4 regions of the Arthrobacter sp. TB 23 genome follow, and region 1 is predicted to be linked to each of the others. Evidence: riboswitches for the same ligand, from Rfam matches in the RefSeq annotation. Region 1 holds a riboswitch; each other region holds the start of a gene.

Evidence for each region. A riboswitch is a leader RNA that binds a small molecule or an ion and turns the genes downstream of it on or off. The one in region 1 is predicted to bind S-adenosylmethionine.
Region 2: it holds a riboswitch for S-adenosylmethionine, as region 1 does, so the genes downstream of both, metX (homoserine O-acetyltransferase MetX) here and B384_RS0108725 (ABC transporter substrate-binding protein) in region 1, are expected to answer to the same signal.
Region 3: it holds a riboswitch for S-adenosylmethionine, as region 1 does, so the genes downstream of both, sfnG (dimethylsulfone monooxygenase SfnG) here and B384_RS0108725 (ABC transporter substrate-binding protein) in region 1, are expected to answer to the same signal.
Region 4: it holds a riboswitch for S-adenosylmethionine, as region 1 does, so the genes downstream of both, B384_RS0116340 (MetQ/NlpA family ABC transporter substrate-binding protein) here and B384_RS0108725 (ABC transporter substrate-binding protein) in region 1, are expected to answer to the same signal.

What each region holds. Positions count from the first base shown of each region.
Region 1 is NZ_ALPM01000063.1:61,070-64,806, reverse strand. It holds gene B384_RS0108735 (VOC family protein) at 1-1,060, opposite strand, end outside; SAM riboswitch class I at 1,203-1,291, shown strand; gene B384_RS0108725 (ABC transporter substrate-binding protein) at 1,388-3,058, shown strand; gene B384_RS0108720 (ABC transporter permease) at 3,064-3,737, shown strand, end outside.
Region 2 is NZ_ALPM01000089.1:71,565-75,301, reverse strand. It holds gene B384_RS0113035 (VOC family protein) at 1-604, opposite strand, end outside; gene B384_RS0113030 (hypothetical protein) at 609-1,037, opposite strand; SAM riboswitch class IV at 1,155-1,290, shown strand; gene metX (homoserine O-acetyltransferase MetX) at 1,309-2,442, shown strand; gene B384_RS0113020 (SGNH/GDSL hydrolase family protein) at 2,457-3,278, opposite strand; gene B384_RS0113015 (alpha/beta hydrolase) at 3,394-3,737, shown strand, end outside.
Region 3 is NZ_ALPM01000077.1:17,242-20,978, reverse strand. It holds gene B384_RS0111590 (O-acetylhomoserine aminocarboxypropyltransferase/cysteine synthase family protein) at 1-883, opposite strand, end outside; gene sfnG (dimethylsulfone monooxygenase SfnG) at 883-2,028, opposite strand; SAM riboswitch class I at 2,035-2,139, opposite strand; gene acs (acetate--CoA ligase) at 2,226-3,737, opposite strand, start outside.
Region 4 is NZ_ALPM01000122.1:48,829-52,565, forward strand. It holds gene B384_RS19375 (putative bifunctional diguanylate cyclase/phosphodiesterase) at 1-1,044, shown strand, start outside; gene B384_RS0116330 (YybH family protein) at 1,038-1,463, opposite strand; SAM riboswitch class IV at 1,582-1,698, shown strand; gene B384_RS0116340 (MetQ/NlpA family ABC transporter substrate-binding protein) at 1,910-2,791, shown strand; gene B384_RS0116345 (methionine ABC transporter ATP-binding protein) at 2,861-3,737, shown strand, end outside.

The sequences.
Region 1 (3,737 bases):
GCGCAAGGTCCGGCGGCACGTCAAGCTCGACGTGTAGGCGGTTGCGCTGGCGACGGCGATCGGTTTCGGAAGCGTCGATCTCCTGGAATACCAACACGGGGTTCAGCTGCAGCGGATCCTGGATGTCGCTGACCCCGGCCCGCTGGTCGCGGGTGTATCCGAGTGCGGCGACCCAGAACGCACGAACCGCCTCGACGTCGGCGGCGTCGAAGAAGAGTTGGAGGAAGCGTGGCAGCCCGTGATCCGCAGTGGCTCCGAGTTCGCGTGCCACGGTCTGCAGTCCCCCAGCGAGGTGGGCGAAATCGGGGTCGAGACCGTCGGCGGCGCCCTCCCACTGGTCCTTGCCGCTGTCGAAGATCACCAGCCCGGGGCGTAAATCGATGAGCAGCGGGAAGCCCGTGTTATCGGCCAGGGCCGCTGCTGCGGTGGTCAGGTCTCGCTGCTGGGTCGATGAGGTGGTGCGGTAGCACGCCATCGCGCTGAACACCGTCTGCCAGTCGGCTGTGCCGATTCCCCCGCCGAGCGCCGCGCCAGGCACCAGGTCTACCTCGTTGCCGTCGGGGTCGGTGTGACGGACTTCGAACGGTCCTGAGGCGGGACCAAGATCCGCCCGCTCGACCTCCGCAGGCGGCCGCACCACGTCCAGATGGATGCGGTTTCGCAACGGCCGCGGCTCGGTCGACTGCCGGATCCGTAGCGCGGGGTCGCGCCGCAACGGATCCGCCAGACCGCCGTTGTCAGCAGGCGCGTAGTCGAGCACGCGTTGCCAGAATGCCCTCACCCCAGACGGATTCGGGGATTCGACGACGACGCTCAGTTGCTGCAGCACGGCAGGGTTCGCCGTTAGCCCAAGATCCTGCGCAGCCGCCGATACTGTCTCGGCGTGGCGGTCCGAGTCGAGGCGCACTCGGACGCCGGTCCTGCGCAGATCGGTCCCGACCCCGGGTGTCAACTCCAGGATGCGTCCGGCCAGCGCCGCCCCGACGGTCAGCGAACGCGCGTCGAACCATGCCGTCGCAACGTTATCGATCACCCGCCACTCCGTGCTGATCTCTCTCATACCGAAATGTATACCCACCTGCACCGGCCTGCCAATGCTGAATGTTGCGTCGGAAGTCGTACAGATCAGGACTTTCTTGATCGCCCCATCATTATGCGATTAGATCGCCGTAGTCCGCAGGGTATCGCTCCCCCGGACTGAACAACCATCCAGAGCGGCTGAGAGACCTGGCTCGTTGAAGCCGCAGCAACCACCCCTCGGGGCCGGTGCTACTGCCAGGACCGATGGAGAAAGTTTTATCCCCCGTTGGTGTCGACCCCATTCCTGGCGGTCAGATGCTTCAGCGTGCGTGGGTAGGGCACCTCGATCACGACTGAGAGGATCGACATGATTTCCCGCACCGTCTCACACCACAACGTCCTACCGCCCAACCCCGGTCCACGCCGGCGGTCCCTGCGGGTAGCGGCGCTCATCGGCCTTACGGCAGTGGCGCTCACCGCCTGCGGTTCGACCGCCACTACCGCTCCGGGTGAAAATGTGGCCAGTGGACAGCCGGTCGAGGGCGGCACCCTGGTATATGCCGAGGTGACCCCCATCAATAACTGGCAGACCCAGTCCGCGAGGTTCTATGAAAAGTCCAATGTCCTCAACAGCGTCCTGGACCGCCTGACGTATTTCGACGCCGACCAGGGTGAGATTGTCCCCTGGATAGCCTCCGAGTTCTCCGCCAACGCAGACGCAACCGAGTTCACCTTCACCATTCGACCCGATGTGACGTTCAGTGATGGCACCCCGGTAGACGCCGAGGCAGTCAAACTGAACCTCGACGCCCAGGGCTTTGGGATTGAGGCGGCCCAGATTCAACCGAACGTGGACTTCGCCGGGTACGAGTCGGCCGAGGTGATCGGTGCTGATCAGGTGCTGGTGACGCTGTCCTCCCCCAACGCGAACTTCCTGCGGGCCACCACCTCGGTCACCGCCGGGTTGGTGTCCCCCGCAACACTTGAGCTGGATGCGGCAGGGCAATCAGCCATCTCCCAGATATCCGGGTCCGGACCCTTCACCTTCGAGTCCGAGAAGCCTGATGAGGAAGTAGTACTGGCCAAGCGCCCGGACTACGCCTGGGCGCCGGAAACCGCTGACAACCAGGGTGACGCGTACCTCGACAAGGTCGTCGTCAAATACCTGCCGGAGGTCGCCCATCGTGCTGGGGCGGTCCAGTCGGGGCAGGTCGACCTGGTGAGGGGCCTCCAGCCGGTGGATGAGGAAACCCTTGCTGCGACCGGTAATCAGGTTCTCCCGGCGAAGGGCGTGGACCTGACAGTGAACATGGCCGCGGTCCGGGTCGGCAGCGGGAAGCTGGCCGACGAGAACGTCCGCCGGGCCCTGCAGATTGGTATTGACCGGCAAAGTCTCAAGGACACCGTCCTGTCCGACAGCTACGAACTGGCTGCCTCGGTCCTGAACCACCGGGCACCCGGCTTCACCGACCTGTCCGAAGAACTCGAATACCAGCCCGAGGAAGCACGGCAGCTGCTCGACGAGGCGGGCTGGAAAGTCGGGGCCGACGGCATCCGGGCCAAAGACGGAATAGCACTCGAGGTGACCGTCACTAGTTCCAACAATTCGGTTGTCATCAAACCGGCCTTCGAGCTGATTGAACAGCAGTGGCGTGAGATTGGTGTCAAGCTCAACAACCGCGCCGGCGACAACACCTTTCTCGCCTCAGCAATGCCTGACCCAGCGGTGGAGTTTTTCGGCACCCGACAGTTCATCTACGGCGGTCTCGGCCCGATCTTCGAGCCGGAAAACAACACCATGACGCACACCAGCGACGAAGACCTCAACGCTATCTTCGCGGCCGAGCGTGCGGCAACCTCACTCGAAGAGCGCGATGAGCTGCTGGCCGACGAACAGTATGCGTTGGTGGTGGATAAGGCCTACTCCCTGGTGCTCTGGGACGAGGTCCAGGTTTACGGTGCCCACAGCGGGACCCAGATTGAATTCACGTCCGGCACCGCCCCGGTATTCCAGGGTGCCTGGAAAACCGGCGGGTAGCGTTCATGATCCGCTATCTCTTGCAACGGATAGGTCAGGCCCTGTTGGTGGTGTGGCTCGCCTACACTGCGGTTTTTCTCGCCGTACAGCTTCTGCCCAGCGATCCGGTAACAATTTTCCTGACCGCCGACTCAGCGGTCGATCAATCAGCGATCGACGCCATGAAGAGTCAGTACGGCTATGACCAGCCATTGCTGACGCAATACCTGAACCAGCTGGTGGGGCTCTTCTCCGGTGATTTCGGGTACTCGCTGGCTTCCGGACAGTCAGTGTGGGACCGGATCAGTGGGGTCGCCGGGTCGACCGTCGCCCTGGCCGGCGCCGCCTTCATCACTGCGGTACTCATCGCCGTTTCCCTTGTCGGCGCCGCGACACTCACCCGTTCGACGGTGATCCGTCGGGTTTTAGTGAACGTGCCTCCCCTGTTCGCGGCCATTCCAGCATTCTGGCTCGGTCTTGTGCTGCTCGATCTGCTCTCCATCCGCTGGGGAGTCATGTCGTTGTTCCCCGATGGTTCCTTTCTGTCCCTCGCCGTCCCGGTACTGGTACTGGCCACTGTCGTGTCCGCTCCCCTGGCCCAGGTGCTGCTCAAGAGCATCAACCACGTCTATGACCAGCCCTTCATAGATGTGCTCCGGGCGAAGGGTGCCTCACGGTCCTGGATCTTCTTCCGCCACGC
Region 2 (3,737 bases), on a different contig from region 1:
CGGACATGATGCCGGGAGTGCCATTGGGTGCCACCCACTGCACAACAACCTCATCGAGCGGCTCGGTCGCCGGCGTGCCCAGCCATTCAGCAATCCGGTCGGGGGACCCTGCAATGGTCAGCGAATCGAGGCGCACTGTAGCGGGTCGGGCCTGTGAGGGGTGCAGGGCCTCAGTACCGTCGTCCCACCGCAACATATAGGGGACCTGGGGATCAGCGATCAGCCCCTTGATGCCAATCTGCTGCCAGGTGAGCTCCTGACCGTCAGGAAATTTGCGGTTGCCCGGGACGGCGCTACGACCGAGGCGTTCCTCGAAGGGGGCCAGATCATCCACAGCAACACACCAACCCATCCAGCCGCCGCCAGCCTCGGACCGGGCGCGAACCGCCTGGCCGAAGGGAGCTTTGTCGGAAGCCGGGTGGTTCAGCACCTCAACAACTTCGAGATATTGACCGTTCAGCATCGGGAAAATCATGTTCCTGGTGCCGAAGCGGGGATGCACACCACCCTTCACCGGGTCGACGCCGAGGGCATCGGCGATCCTCCCCGCAGTTGCTACGAGGCCGTCGGGTTCACAAGCATATGAGACATGGTCCAAGCGCATGGCCCTAGTTTGGCACTTTGTGATCTGTGTCTCGACTTAGGCTACCCTTACCGACGAAAAGGCGTCTCACGCCACCCCGGGCAGCCATCAGAACGATGATCAGCGCCGTGACCTGGAAGAAGCCACCCAGGTACACCGCATCGCCGAAGAGGAACGCCACCAGCTGGAGCACCAGGAGTTTGCTTCCGGGAAGCACCAGCAGCAGGGCCCCACCATTGATCACCCGGGGGAGAACCCGCTCAGCCGTACGGACGCGGGTCAACAGGGCCTTCTTCACCCGCATCACCAGTTCGAGCACCAGCTTCAGCAGCGCAGCGGTCAGCAACGCCAGGGTGAACGTCTCGGAAATCACCGCGGGAAACAGTTGAATGAACAGACCCAGGACGACGAGGTAGACAAAAACATCGACGAGATCGATTGGGCGGATCCGCATGGCGCAAGCTTATCGGGCTGCTGGGGGTAGATCAGGGTCTTTTTTGCCACGGACTTTCAGATACACGGACGTTCACATATTTGCGTCGAAGCTGCGTTTTCGGGTTATCTAGGAACAGGTCACGAGTGCCAGCACGGAGCGGAACACCCCGCTCCACCAAGCCCCGGCTTGCTGGACGGCAACCCTCCTTCGCGGTGGGGTGCCCCGGGTGACGACCAGGCGGCGGACAGGGTGTCCGGCGCAAGCGCGGATTCCGAGGTGGGCGATACCAGTGACAACTATTCACACCGCACAACAGGACCGGGCCCAGGTGACACCTGACGGCGTCGTCCGCTCACTCGGTCTGGGCCCCTTCACCTGTGAAACCGGGGGGCACCTGCCCGAGATTACGCTCGCCTATGAAACCTGGGGCACCCTCAACGACGATGGGTCCAATGCCGTCCTGATTCAGCATGCACTGACCGGCAGCTCCCATGTTGCCCGCGGCGATTCGACCGAAGACGGTTGGTGGGACCAGCTGGTGGGCCCCGGCAAAACCATCGACACCACCAGGTATTTTGTCGTATCCATCAATATGCTCGGCGGCTGCTATGGCTCCACCGGACCTGCGTCAGGGGACCCCGACGGCGTCCCCTGGGGCTCCCGATTCCCCTACCTCACGGTCAGGGATTCGGTCCGGGCTGAGGCCCTCCTGGCTGATGCGCTCGGAATCGATCGGTGGCATTCGGTGATCGGGGGGTCGCTCGGCGGCGCGAGGGCCCTGGAGTGGGCTCTGGTGTACCCGGAGCGGGTCGAACGGTGCGCAGTCATCGCCTGCACTGCCGCAAGCTCGGCAGAGCAGATTGCCTTCGCCCAGGCGCAGCTGCAGGCTATCCGGTTGGACCCGGGATTCGCCGCGGGGGACTACTACCCGGGCACAGGCCCGGTCGCCGGGCTCGGGCTGGCCCGGCGCATCGCCCACATCACCTACCGGTCCGAGCCGGAGCTGGAGCACCGCTTCGGTCGGGCGGCACAGGGTGCAGAGACACCCTTCGGCTCGTCGGACCCGGCAGCCCGGGGCAGATTTCAGGTGGAAAGCTACCTTGACCATCAAGCCAGCAAGCTGGTGGAACGGTTCGACGCCAACAGCTATCTGGTGCTGACCGAAGCACTTATGGGGCATGATGCCGGCCGGGACCGCGGTCCCCTGCACCTGGCGTTGCGGGATGCCACCGCCGAGTTCTTCATCGCAGCGGTTGACTCGGACCGGTTGTATTTCCCCAGCCAGTCCCACACCCTGGCACAGGCCTTGCCGGGGGAGGTGCCCGTCCACACGATCGTCTCACCGATCGGCCACGACGCCTTCCTGACCGAGATTCACCAGCTCGATCAACGCCTGCGGGAAGCCTTCTACACCGATCACTAGTGAATGACCGGGGCTTAGCCGCCGACGCCGGGGGGCATCCCGGGGCCAAAGATCGGAGCGGCATCGGGCCTTTTCGCCAGTACCCCGTCGCCCGAGGACTGGCGGCGGAGCCGGCGCAGCACCCAGGGGACGAAGTACACCTTCGCCCACACCAGGTCCTCCGTCCGCGCGGCGCGCCAGCTCTGATGGGGCAGCGGCTGCGGTTCGAGCGGCGTCAGGGAATGGGGTACCGCGAGGGTTTCCAGCACCATCATGGCAATGGTGTGATGACCCAGCGGGGAAAAGTGCAACCGGTCTCCATCCCACATCTGCGGGTTCACCAGCTGCCGGAGCGCCCACATGTCTGCGATCAGGGCGTCATGCCGGGCGGCGATGATCCTCAGGTTCTCGTTGAAAATTGCCGTCTTGGACCTGAAGTTGCCCAGCACCGAATCTCTCGCGTCGGGGCCAGCGAACAGGACCACCGTCGCCTGATCCGCGCTGAGCGCCTCAACGGCACCGTCCAGCCGGGCCGCCAGCTGGTCCGGGTCGCCACCCGGTCGGATCAGGTCGTTGCCGCCAGCCGAGATGGTGATCAGGTCCGGTTTCAAGGCCAAAGCCGGTGCAACCTGCTGGTCCACGATCTGGTGCAGCAGCCGGCCACGAACGGCGAGGTTGGCATACGCGAAATCCTCCCGGCTCCTGCTGAGTTCTTCAGCGACCCGGTCGGCCCACCCCCTGTTACCGCCCACGCTCTCGGGATTCGGGTCACCAATGCCCTCGGTGAATGAGTCACCGAGGGCAACATAGCGGGTCCACGGATGCGGGATACTGTTCGCCACGCTGCTCTCTGGCATGCTGTCGTGAGGATCGGCCGGGGTGTCGGGCGTCAGGTACAGGTTCCGGTTCATCCTTCTATCCTGTTACAGACCGATACTGAACGCGACCCTCCGCGCGTGAAAGACTAGGTCAATGACTCTTTCGGAATCACCCCACCTGCCAGCCGCCGATCACGCCACCGCGCCTGCCTGGGATCCCGTGGTCCTGTGGTCGCGCCCCGCGGCGGAACGCGAGGGTACCGCCCTGCTCGTCATGTTCCACGGACATCTTGCCAATGAGGAAGACCTCATGGGCTTAGTCGACCATCTGCCGCCCAACCTCACGGTCGCCTCCGTACGGGCCCCCCACGCGATGGGGCCAGGGTTTACCTGGTTCCCCCTCACCCAGGACACCGGATACTCGGTGGATCTGGTGACTGACACCGTCGCCAAGGTAGCCGGCTGGCTCGACTCGGTGAAAGCCGGGCATACCAGCGT
Region 3 (3,737 bases), on a different contig from region 1:
CCATCCGCTGGGCCAGGGTTTCCACGCCCTGCAGCAGCTGGAAGGCCGACATGGGGGAGAGGGACGGCCCGATGTCCCGCAGCTGCTCGGTGCGCAGCTTGGTCAGGAAGCCGTACTCGCCGAAGTTGGCCCACCATTGGATATTGCCGTAGGACGGGACCGGCTCGGTCATGGTGGGGAACCGGCCGTTACCCCAGTTGAAGGTTCCGGCCTCGACGACGACGCCGCCCAGGGTGGTCCCGTGCCCGCCGATGAACTTGGTGGCGGAGTGGATCACAATGTCGGCGCCGTGCTCGATGGGCCGGATCAGGTAGGGGGTGCTCAGGGTGGAATCGATGATCAGCGGCACACCGGCGTCGTGGGCGATCTTCGCTAGCCCCTGGATGTCGGCGATTTCACCCGAGGGGTTCGCGATCACCTCCGCGTAGACGGCCTTCGTGTTGTCCTGGATGGCCGCAGCATAGTCAGCGGGATCCGTGCCGGGGACGAAGGTGGTGTCAATGCCGAACCGGCGCAGGGTCACATCGAGTTGGGTGACCGTGCCGCCGTAGAGCTGCGACGCGGCGACAATATGATCCCCGGCCTGGCAGAGGGCCGCGAACGTGATGAATTCGGCGCTCATGCCCGACGCCGTCGCGACCGCCCCGATGCCACCCTCCAGGGACGCGATCCGCTCCTCGAACGCGGCGACCGTAGGGTTGCCGATCCGCGAATAAATGTTGCCGTACTTTTGGAGCGCGAAGAGGTTGGCGGCGTCGTTCGTGTCCTTGAACACGAACGAGGTCGTCTGGTAGATGGGTACCGCTCGGGCGCCGTGGGCCGAGTCGGGGGTGCCACCCGCGTGAAGAGCGCGTGTACGGAAACCGAAGCTGCGATCAGCCATCAGACACCTGCCTTAATCTGGTTGTCAACATTGAAATCTAGGCCCTCTTTACGGGCGAGGTCCGCTTCGAGTTCGCGGACGATGGGGAGGATGTCTTTGCCGAAGGCTTCGACCTCCTCCTGGAAGTGGAGGTAGCAGGTCAGCATCAGGTTCACCCCGATTTTCTTGTACTCGACGATCCGCTCGGCGATCTGCTCGGGGGTGCCGATCAGCTGGGTCTTGAAGCCGTCGTTGTACTGGATCAGGTCCTCGAAGGACGAGTCCGCCCACATGCCCTTGCCGTCCTTGGTCGAGGCCCCGGCTTCCTGCACTGCGCCCCGGAACCCCTCCACCGCCGGTTTGTGGGCCTTGGCCACGATCTCGCGGAGCGTCTCGCGGGCTTCCTTCTCGGTATCGCGGGCAATCACAAAACCGTTGAGCCCGAACCGGGGGTGGCGGCCGACGTCGGCCGCTGAGGCCTGCACGCCGGCGATATTCTCCTTGAATCCCTCGAGGTCCTTGCCGTTGGAAAAGTACCAGTCGGCCACCCGGCCAGCAGTGGCCTGCGCCGCCGTCGAGTTGCCGCCGAAGAAGATTTCCGGGTGTGGACGCCCGGGCACGTCGACGGGCGGCGGGTTGAGGGTGAAATCGGTGATGTTGTAATATTTGCCGGCCTGGGAGAAGTTCTGCTCTGTCCAGAGGCCGCGGAGGATCCTGATGAACTCTTCGGTGCGGACGTAGCGCTCGTCGTGCTCCAGCCACGGCAGCCCGAACCCGGTGAACTCACTCTTCAGCCAGCCGGACACAATGTTCACCGCCGCCCGACCACCGGAGATGTGGTCAGCGGTGATGATGAACTTCGCCAGGACTCCGGGCTGCCACATACCGGGGTGGACGGCGGCGATCACCTTCAGCTTTTCGGTCGCACCGAGCAGCGCCAGGGAGAACGACGTCGCCTCATGCTGCTTGTCGGCGCCGTACGACGCCGCATACCGGGTTTGCGAGAGGGCGTACTCGAAGCCGGCGTCCTCCGCGATGCGGGCCAGCTTCTTGTTGTACTCGAAGTCCCAGCTGGTGCGCTGCTCAATGGTGGAGACCACCAGGCCGCCGCTCACATTGGGCACCCAGTACGCGAACTTCAGGGGTTGGGAAAGGTCAATAGCCATAGTGGTCCTCCATCGTGCCTGGCATTAGCACCCTAATGTCACTGCCGTGGGCAGTGGCCAGGGTTGCTGCGGTGTCAATGAGCCAGATCTCTCAACCGCTCGGGATGGTCCCCACCAGTGTGACAGTCCTCTCACGGTCGACCAACATTGTTGCTCTCCGTTGCGGGTTGTCCCTCCGGTGGGGTTTACAGGCGGGGTCACGGTGACGCCCTTGCGGCCAGTGCGGCAGCGATGCCGGGCACGCACGCCTCGTTCTGCAGGGAAGTGGTGTCACCCAGCGTTGTGTTCTCGAACAGTTGCGTCAGGAGTCGGCGCATGATCTTGCCGGACCGGGTCTTCGGGACGTCCGCGACGACGACGACGGCGGCCGGCTTGGCGATCGGCCCGATCACCGCCGCGACGTGGTCCCGCAAGACCCGGCTCACCTCCTCCGCCGCGTGCGCGCCGGCCCCGTGGGACGCAGCCAGCACCACGAAGGCGGCAATCGCATGGCCGGTCCGCGGATCGGAGACCGGACAGACGCCGGCCTCGACCACCCACGGGTGAGCAACCAGGGCCGATTCAATCTCGATGGTCGAGAGCCGGTGGCCTGACACGTTGAGCACATCGTCGACCCGGCCGAGGATCCAGGTGTCGCCGTCGTCGTCGTTCCTGGCCCCATCACCGGCCAGGAACCAGCCCTGGGCGGCGAACTTTCGCCAGTAGGAATCCAGGTAGCGCTGCGGGTCGCCCCAGACGGTGCGCGCCATCGCCGGTCCGGTGCGGTCCACGACGATCAGGCCCTGCTCACCGGTGGGTACCGGGTTTCCGGCGTCGTCGACAATCCGGGTGCTCACGCCGGGGAGGGCGCGGGAGGCAGAACCGGGCTTGAACGAGGGGTCAGTGGGGCGGGGAGAGAGGATGGTGGCGCCGGTTTCTGACTGCCACCAGGTGTCGACGACCGGTGCGGTGCCAGCCCCGAGGTGCTCCCTGAACCAGCGCCAGGCCTCGGGGTTGGTGGCCTCACCGACGGTGCCGAGGAGACGGATCGAGGACAGGTCGTAGCTGGCAGGCACGCCGTCCGGGAACCAGCCCATCAGCGACCGGATCAGGGTGGGGGCCGTGTAATAGCTGGTCACCTTGTAACGCTGGATGATCTCGAAGTGCCGCCCCGGATGTGGGGTGTTGGGGGTGCCCTCGAAGATCACCTGGGTGGCGCCGTTGGAGAGCGGACCGTAGATCTCGTAGGTATGGGCGGTCACCCAGGCAAGGTCGGCGGTGCACCAGTGGACGTCCTGGTCCCGCTGCGACGGATCGGGGTTGCTGAACAGGTAGTCGAAACTCCACGACGCCTGGGTCAGGTACCCACCGGAGGTGTGCACCAGGCCTTTGGGCTTACCCGTGGTGCCGGAGGTGTACATGATGAACAGGGGAGTCTCGGCGTCGAACGCCTCGGCAGCGTGATGCGGGGCCGCGGCGCCGACTGCGTCATGCCACCAGACGTCCCGGCCCTCGGTCCACTCGATGTCGCTGCCGGTCCGGCGGATCACCAGAACATGTTCGATGCTGTTGGAACCGGACACGGCCTGATCGGCGTTGGTCTTGACCGGCACCGCTGCGCCGCGCCGGTACTGCCCGTCAGTTGTGACCAACAGTTTGGCGCCGGTGTCCTCAACCCGGAAGCGTAAGGCTTCAGCAGAGAATCCGCCGAACACCAGTGAGTGCACCGC
Region 4 (3,737 bases), on a different contig from region 1:
GGGGAGGCGCAGTCGGTGGCCGCCGAGCTATTGGAGGCCCTGAGCGCGCCGATGGCGGTTGGCGGGACCAGCATTGAAATCACGGTCAGTATTGGCGTTTCGATGGCCAGCGAAACTGACAACCCTGACCGGCTGGTGGGTCGGGCTGCCGCGGCACTGCACCAGGCCAAGAAGCGGGGCCGTAACCGCTGCGAGGTGGAGTGCAGCATGCACAGCGATCCCGACGACGGCCAGCTGAATCGCCGCGGTGAACTGCGCCGTGCCATCGAGGACGGAGAGTTATGCCTCTTCTTCCAGCCCCAGATTGACCTCGTCAGCGGCCAGATGAACGGATTCGAGGCACTGGTGCGCTGGGATCACCCCGATAAGGGCCTGCTGGCACCTTCAGCTTTCATCGACTTCGCCGAAGAATCCGGGCTTATCCTGCCGCTCGGAGCCTGGGTGATCAACGCTGCCGTCGCGCAACAGGCCACATGGCACCGCTCTGCGGCGGGACGGCCCCCAGTACGAATGTCAGTCAATATCTCAGCCATCCAGCTCAGCGATCCCCGCCTCGAAGAAATGGTCACTGAAGCGCTTGAACGCCATGGTGTTGCTCCGGGGCTCCTGACCCTGGAAATCACCGAAACGGCGCTCACCGCGGATCCAGTTGCCGCGCTGCGGACCCTCGAAATTCTCAAGGCCCTGGGCGTCAGGTTGGCAATCGACGATTTTGGTACTGGCCATTCCAGCCTCACCTATCTCAAGCGCTTTCCGATCGACGAACTGAAAATCGACCGCTCCTTCATTGCCGGGCTCACTACCGACAGCAAGGACCACGCGATTGTTGCGTCCTGCATCCAGCTCGCCCACGCCACGAACCTGATCGCCGTCGCCGAAGGCGTTGAAATGCCAGCCCAGCTACACGCGCTGACCGAGCTGGACTGCGACCTCGCGCAGGGCTACTTCTACACCCGCCCCATGTCGGCGGAGGACCTCGAACCGTGGTTCATTCCGCGGCCCGATAATATGCGCCTGGGAGAACCCCAACTGGTTGGTCAGTAGCGTTGCAGGTTGACCTTGAAAGTCTCGCCGTTGACCGGAGCTGACGTGTGCTCGTGCACAATTTTCCAGTCACCATCGCGGCGCCCCAGAACCCAGGTCAGGCGGTTCTGCATGGAGTCCTGTTCGACGTCGTCGGGCCCAATGTCGCGGTAGGTGATGATGGCGTGCACGGTTGCCAGGTCCTCGGTAACCAGAGTCTGAACGTCATCGAAGTCCACCCTGACGCGCTCATCCCCCACCGAAGCGAACCACCCGGCCACTGATTCCCGCCACGGGTCTGCACCCTGGTGGCTCCACACGTCCCATAAGTCGAAAACCCGGACGTCGTCGTCGTACAGGGCCAGCAGGGCATCAACATCCTTCCCGAATACGGCTGCAGCATACTGTTCGAGAACCTGAGTGATCGACTCTTCATCCATGAAGGCGATCCTCGCATGCCCGACCGATGAACGGAACGGGTACGCGCAAGTCATTTATGACGACCGGTAACGGCCAGGTTTTGACCCAACAAATTTTCTGCCTTAGCGTGATCTCCAGAATCAAGAGTGTCAACCAACGGCCCTGGCCGGTTGACCAGCAACCCTCTCCCGTAGCGGGGTGCTCCAGGTGAAGATTCGGCCGCCGGAACAAGTCCCCGGACGGCAAGTACGGCGTATCCAGAATTGACCCCGCCGAGGGGTCGTCGTGGATACCGCCCGCCATCTTGAAGCGAGCCAGCATGTAACCCCGAGGAAACTCCCCGAATGTCGCTGCAGTTATCGCAGCACTTCACTCCTGCCTATCTGCCTGTCCAGTGGTAACGCCTGGCCCGTGTTATCGGCCGACCGGACCCCACTGACGTACCCCGTTCAAAGGAAAAACCCCCATGAAATCCCGCACCCTTCTCACTATCGCCGTTGCCCCATTCCTCGCCCTCACTGTGGCATGTGGTGGTTCGGGCGAGTCCGGTTCCGGAAATGAAAGCATCAAGCTCGGCGTCGTCGGCGCCAGCGACCCGGAATGGGGCCTGCTCACCGAGGCCGCTGCCGAGGAAGGCATCGAGCTGGAGGTCATCGACTTCGCCGAATACACCCAGCCCAACCCCGCGCTAAGCGAAAGTGAACTGGACCTCAACCAGTTCCAGCACCTGGTGTACCTGGCCCGCTACAACGTATCCAGCGGAGAGGAGCTGGCCCCGATCGGCTCCACGGCCATCTACCCGCTGGGCCTGTACTCAACCCAGTACGGGTCGGTGGAGGAGATCCCCGAAGGATCGACGGTTGCTGTCCCCAACGACGAGAGCAACCTCGCCCGCGGGCTGCTGGTCCTTCAGTCCGCCGGTCTGGTGGTGCTCGACGACGGCGGCAGCGCCTTCTCGACGATCGACGACATTGATGAGGACGCGTCCAAGGTCACCGTCACCACGCTCGAAGCGTCGCTGACCCCCACCTCGCTGCCCGACGTCGCCGCCGCCATCATCAATAACGACTTTGTCCAGGACGCTGGCCTGAACTTCGAGGACGCCATTGCCCAGGACGATCCGACCGATCCTGCCGCCGTCGCGTACGTGAACGTGTTCGCCGCCCGCGCCGGCGAAGAGGGCAACGAGACGTACCAGAAGCTGATCAGCATCTACCAGGAAAACCAGGAGGTGCAGGACGCCGTCCAGGAGACCTCGGGCGGGACCGCCGAGTTCCTTCAGGTCACCCCCGATGAGCTGCAGACGACCCTCGACACCGTCGAGGAAGACACCCGCGCCCAAGGCTAACCAGCCCTCCCTGCCCTGCGGCCAGCTGGCGATCCCGGCTGGCCGCAGGGCCGTTTATCAAGGAACACCATGCCACTCATTTCCCTGCAGGGAGTTACCAAAAGCTTCCCTCCGGGCCGCCGCGGCGACGCTCCGGTGCACGCGATTGACAACGTCAGCCTCGACATCGAGGCTGGAGAGATCTACGGGATCATCGGCTACTCGGGAGCCGGGAAAAGCACCCTGGTCCGCCTGATCAACGCTCTCGAAAAGGCCAGCAGCGGCACCATCATTGTCGACGGCCAGCAGGTCACCAACGTCCCGGACCGGCAACTGCGCAAACTACGTCTCGACATCGGGATGATCTTCCAGCAGTTCAACCTGTTCAACGCCAAAACAGTCTGGAACAACGTCGCCTACCCCCTGCGCGTCGCTGGGAAGAGCCGGGACGAAATCCAGGCGCGCGTCACCGAACTCCTCGACTTTGTGGGACTGGCCGATAAGGCCTCCAACTACCCCGAACAGCTGTCCGGCGGCCAGAAACAGCGCGTCGGCATCGCCAGGGCACTCGCCACCTCGCCAAAAATCCTGCTCGCCGATGAGGCGACGTCGGCGTTGGACCCCGAGACCACCCATGAGGTGCTGCGCCTGCTACGGCGGGTCAATGAGGAGTTGGGCATCACCATAGTGGTGATCACCCACGAAATGGACGTCATCCAGACCCTCGCCACGAAGGTGGCGGTGATGGACAGCGGCCGGATCGTGGAGCAGGGCGATGTGTTCGACGTCTTCTCCAATCCGCGCGAGGCCTCATCCCAACGGTTCGTTTCCACCGTGGTCCGGGGGATCCCCTCACCCGACGAACTCGCGGTTCTCCAGGAGCGGCACACCGGCCGGATCGTCACCTTCTCCTTCCGGGACGGCGACTCCTCGCAAGCCTCGGTGTTCCTCGAGTTGGCGGCCGCCG